One region of the Thioclava sp. DLFJ4-1 genome, then DNA from elsewhere that is predicted to be linked to it. Evidence: riboswitches for the same ligand, from Rfam matches in the RefSeq annotation. Region 1 holds a riboswitch; the other holds the start of a gene.
What was found. A riboswitch is a leader RNA that binds a small molecule or an ion and turns the genes downstream of it on or off. The one in region 1 is predicted to bind cobalamin.
Positions count from the first base shown of each region.

Region 2: linked by a shared signal. The riboswitch ahead of BMI85_RS10335 (TonB-dependent receptor) and the one ahead of BMI85_RS00405 (hypothetical protein) in region 1 are both predicted to bind cobalamin.

Region 1 is NZ_MPZT01000001.1:84,746-87,142, forward strand. Features, by position in the region: gene ppsA (phosphoenolpyruvate synthase) at 1-455, opposite strand, end outside; cobalamin riboswitch at 584-787, shown strand; gene BMI85_RS00405 (hypothetical protein) at 912-1,217, shown strand; gene BMI85_RS00410 (homocysteine S-methyltransferase family protein) at 1,348-2,397, shown strand.
Region 2 is NZ_MPZT01000003.1:97,826-100,222, forward strand. Features, by position in the region: gene BMI85_RS10330 (DUF475 domain-containing protein) at 1-471, shown strand, start outside; cobalamin riboswitch at 501-695, shown strand; gene BMI85_RS10335 (TonB-dependent receptor) at 832-2,397, shown strand, end outside.

The sequences.
Region 1 (2,397 bases):
TCTTCGCCCGAGACGTTGAGATAGGTCTCCTGCTGACCGGCAAAGCTGGCATCGGGGAGGTCTTCGGCCGTCGCGCTCGAGCGTACGGCGACGGAGACCTCGGGCACCCCTGCCCGCTTCGACAGATCGCGGTATGCCTCCCGGATCGCGGCTTCGGTCGAGGCTGGCCAATCTCCGGCCACGATCGTGTCGCGAATGCTCTGACCCGCAACGTGAAGGCTGATCTTGTCGGCATCGTAATCGGCGAGATAGCTCGCGATGGCCTCGGTCAGATTGTTTTCCTCGAGAAACATCCGATAGGCGTCGGAGGTGGTGGCGAAGCCCGGCGGGACCTGAATTCCCTTGGCGCCAAGTTCCTGCACCATCTCGCCAAGCGAAGAGTTCTTGCCGCCCACAAGCGCGACATCCTCGCGGCGTAAGCTATCGAAAGGAATGACTTCTTTCTTCGTGGCCATGAGCTCGCCTCCCCTGTTTGCACCTGCCGGCACTTTATCGCAGAGGCGCATTTTGACCTTGATCTTTGTCAACGCGGGCCCGCTTGTCCCACATCCTCCAATCTGTTCTGGACAGCACCGAATTTTCCTGCGATCAAATCCGGGATGGTGTCCGGCCCCAAAGGGTCGGCTGAAAAGGGAACACGGTGCGGGCGATGCCCAACTCCGTGACTGCCCCCGCAACTGTAAGCGGCGAGCGCCACCGGAAACGCCACTGACCTGCAAAGGTTGGGAAGGTCCGGTGAAGCTACGACCCGCGAGTCAGGAGACCTGCCATCTCGGATGCGCGCCTAGCGCATCTCGGTCACCTTAAACCCGGGCGGGGTGCCCTGGGACGGAGAGACGAGAGATGGACCAGATCGGACCTCGCATATCGCCGTGCCGCGACCACTCCCGCCCTTTTGCGCGGAGGGCGCGATGCTTTTGGAACGAACGCTTTCACTGCTACAACTCGATATAGGACCGATCTCGCCGCTGCGTGCGCGTGAGTTGGGGACGCTCGGCTACATGGAATGGCTCGGTACGCTGCCGGGCGACATACCCTATGCGAAGGCGGCGATCGTCGCCCATATGCAGGCCTATCCGCACTCGCTGATCTCGCCCGCGGTGGAGGTGTTCTGCGAGCTCCTGCTGGAGTCGCTGACCCCGCAGCCTTTCGCCTTGCCGATCGAGATGCCCCCGCCGGTGCGGCGGGGCGGCGCACGCGCCCGACGCGGCCTCTGACCCGTTTTTCGTCTTGCGGTCGCATGCTGCGGCCCGGCCGAGGACCATTGCAGCAGGAAACGGCACTCCGTTTCCTGTGAGGCTCGGCTTTTCCAAACGATGGTCATGGATGAACTGAGAGGATCTCTCCATGAATGACAACAAACTGACCCGCCTGCTCGACGCGCGCCCGGTGATCTGCGCCGAGGGCTTCCTGTTCGAACTGGAACGGCGCGGCTACCTGACCGCCGGGGAATTTGTGCCCGAGGTGGCGCTCGAATACCCGCAGGCGCTGCGCAATCTGCATGTCGATTTCCAGCGCGCCGGCAGCGATATCGTCGAGGCCTTCACCTATAACGGTCACCGCGAGAAGATGCGCGTGATCGGCAAGGAAGACCTGCTAGAGCCGCTCAACCGCGCGGCGCTGAAGATCGCGCGCGAGGTCGCCAATGCGAAGACCGGCAACCTGATGGCGGGCAATATCTCGAACACGAATATCTGGGACCCGGCCGATCCGGCACGGCAGGCCGAGGTGCGCGCGATGTTCGACGAGATGATCGGCTGGGCGGTCGAGGAAGGCGCGGATATCATTATCGGCGAGACTTTCTACTACGCGGGCGAGGCGTTGTGCGCGCTGGAAGCCGCGAAGACGTCGGGTCTGCCGGTGGTGCTGACGCTGGCGCCGATGGCGGGCAACGAGATGATGGACGGAGTCGGCATCGTCGAGACCTGCCAGCAGCTCGAGCAGGCGGGCGCCGATGTCGTCGGGCTGAACTGCTTCCGCGGGTCGCAGACGATGATGCCTTGGCTGCGTAAAGTGCGCGCGGCGGTGAGCTGCCATGTCGGCGCCCTGCCCGTGCCCTACCGGACCACCAAGGAGGAGCCCACCTTCTTCAACCTCTCGGACCACAACGGCTGCACCTGCCCCTCGCCGCATGGCCGAACCTTCCCGACCGCGCTCGATCCGCTGGCGTGTAACCGCTACGAGATCGGCGCCTTCGCCCGCGAGGCGCAGGCGATCGGGGTGAATTACCTCGGCGTGTGCTGCGGGGCGAGCCCGATGCATATCCGCGAAATGGCCGAGGCCGTGGGCCGCGAGACCGAGGCCAGCCGCTTCTCGGAGCGCATGGAGAACCACTTCATGTATGGCCAGAACGCCCGCCTTCCGGCGCATATCCGGGCGCTTGGCGACGGCGCCTGA
Region 2 (2,397 bases), on a different contig from region 1:
GAAGACGAGTTCATGTTCGCCTCTATCTGCGGGCTTGCGACCTTCCTCGGTGTCGAAGTGCTCAGCCACGTGCTCGACCGGACGAATATCGCTGCCGAGACGGCCAAGGCGGGCCTCGGCGCGTTCCTCTATCTCGAAGTGCTCGACGCGTCCTTCAGCTTCGACGGGGTGATCGGGGCCTTCGCACTGACCCAGAACCTGTTCCTGATCGCGATCGGTCTGGGGATCGGCGCGATGTATGTGCGCTCGATGACCCTGATGCTGGTGGAGCGCAACACGCTGAGCGAATTTCGCTATCTCGAGAACGGCGCCTTCTGGTCGATCCTGATCCTTTCGGTCGTCATGTTCGCGCAGACGCTGGTGGAAGTGCCCGAGGTGATTACCGGGCTGATCGGGGCGGGGCTGATCGGGCTGGCGCTGCTGTCCTCGATCCGTTTCAACCGGCGCAGCAGAGCCGCCGTCGAGAGTTGAAATTTTCTTGACAGACTGCGGCGCGCGCGGCACAGCAGGGGCACTTCGGTTCCGCCTTGGCGGATGAAAAGGGAACCCGGTGCGATGCGTGCATTCATTCCGGGGCTGCCCCCGCAACTGTGAGCGGCGAGTGACGGCTGACTGAGCCACTGGGGCGACCCGGGAAGGCCAGCCGAAACCAAGACCCGCGAGCCAGGAGACCTGCCGAGGCGCTCATCCTTTCTGCCTGTGCGGGGCGCGCAGCGGAGGCGGTCTTCCGTCAGTGGTGACATTCTCACCGTCGGCGGAAATTCCAAATTTCCAAAGACTTACGATACGAAGTTCACGCGACCACAGAGTCGCGATACGAGGGAATTGGATATGATCCGCACCCGTTTGACCGTGGGCCTGATGCTCACCACCGCGCTGGCAGCCCCCGCGCTTGCGCAAGACAGCCAACCTTACCAACTCGATGAGATCGTGATCTATCACGGCGCGCTCGAGCCGCAATCGTCGGACAAGACTGCGCAGGCAGTCACCGTGCTGTCGCGCAACGAGCTGGAGCGTTCGGGCCAGACGCGCCTTGCCAATCTGATCGCGCAATCGCCGGGCGTCGGCATCCTGTCGCGCGGGCCGATGGGCGCGCAGACCGGCTTCACCATTCGCGGCGTGTCGCAGAACTACGTGAAGGTTATGGTGGACGGGATCGGCGTCTCCGATCCCTCCGCGCCGCAGGTGCTGCCCGATCTGGGTCGGTTCAACACGTTCAATTATGACCGGGTCGAGATCATGCGCGGCTCGCAATCGGCGGTCTATGGCGGGCAGGCGGTCGCCGGTGTCATCAACCTCGACACGCCGCGCCCGACCGAGGATGGCGTGACCCAGAGCGTAAAGCTCGAGCTCGGCTCCTACCACACCGCGAATGCGGCCTATAACTTCGGTTGGAAGAAGGGTGACGACGAGCTCGCGATCCAGCTGTCGAAAGTCTACACCGCAGGCTTCTCGGCCGCCGACAAGAAGAACGGCAATACCGAGAAAGACGGCTACCGCGCCGATCGCGTGAGCCTGCGCGCGCAGAAGCGCATCTCCGACAATCTGCTGATCGGCTTCAACGGGTTTGCCCAGAACGACCGGGGCGAATTCGATAACGGCTTCAGCTCGCCGCCCACGGACAGCAACGAATACACCATCCACAAGGAACGCGGCGGGCGTCTCTTCGCGAAATTCGCGACAGGTCCGCTCGATCACGAACTCGGTCTGACCTATTACACCACCTCGCGCTGGTATCCGGTCTATGACTATGGCTACGAGGGCAAGCGCCGCAAACTCGACTGGAAAGCCTCGACCGATCTCGGGCCGGGCCGCGTGACCTTCGGCGCGGATCGCACGCTGGAAACCTATACCGGTACCTATGTCACGGGGGATGTTCTGACCGCCGATACGGGCGTCTTCGGTGAATATGCCTTCTCGCCGATGGACGGGGTGAACGTGACCGCCTCGGCGCGCCATGACGATCACTCGGATTTCGGCGGCAACACCACGGGCCGTCTGGGCGTTACCTGGCAGGCCGATGCCGCGACCCTCTTCCGCGCATCGGTGGGCAACGGGTTCCGCGCGCCGTCGGGCTACGAGCTCTATGACGGCTATGCGGGCAATCCCGATCTCAAGCCCGAGAAATCGCTGAGCTACGATCTGGGCGTCGAGCGCGATTTCGGTGCGCATAAGCTGACCGCGACGCTGTTCCATATCGAGGTGGACGACCTGATCGACTACAGCAACACGACCTACAGCTACTACCAGACCTCGGGCACCGCCAAGCGGCAGGGTCTGGAGCTGGGTCTGAAAGGGCCGATCTCCAGCACGGTCAATTACAGCCTCGGCTATACCTATCTGGATTCGAAGAACCCCGACGGGCTCTCTGCCGGCTCGACGTGGAACTCGGCCTTC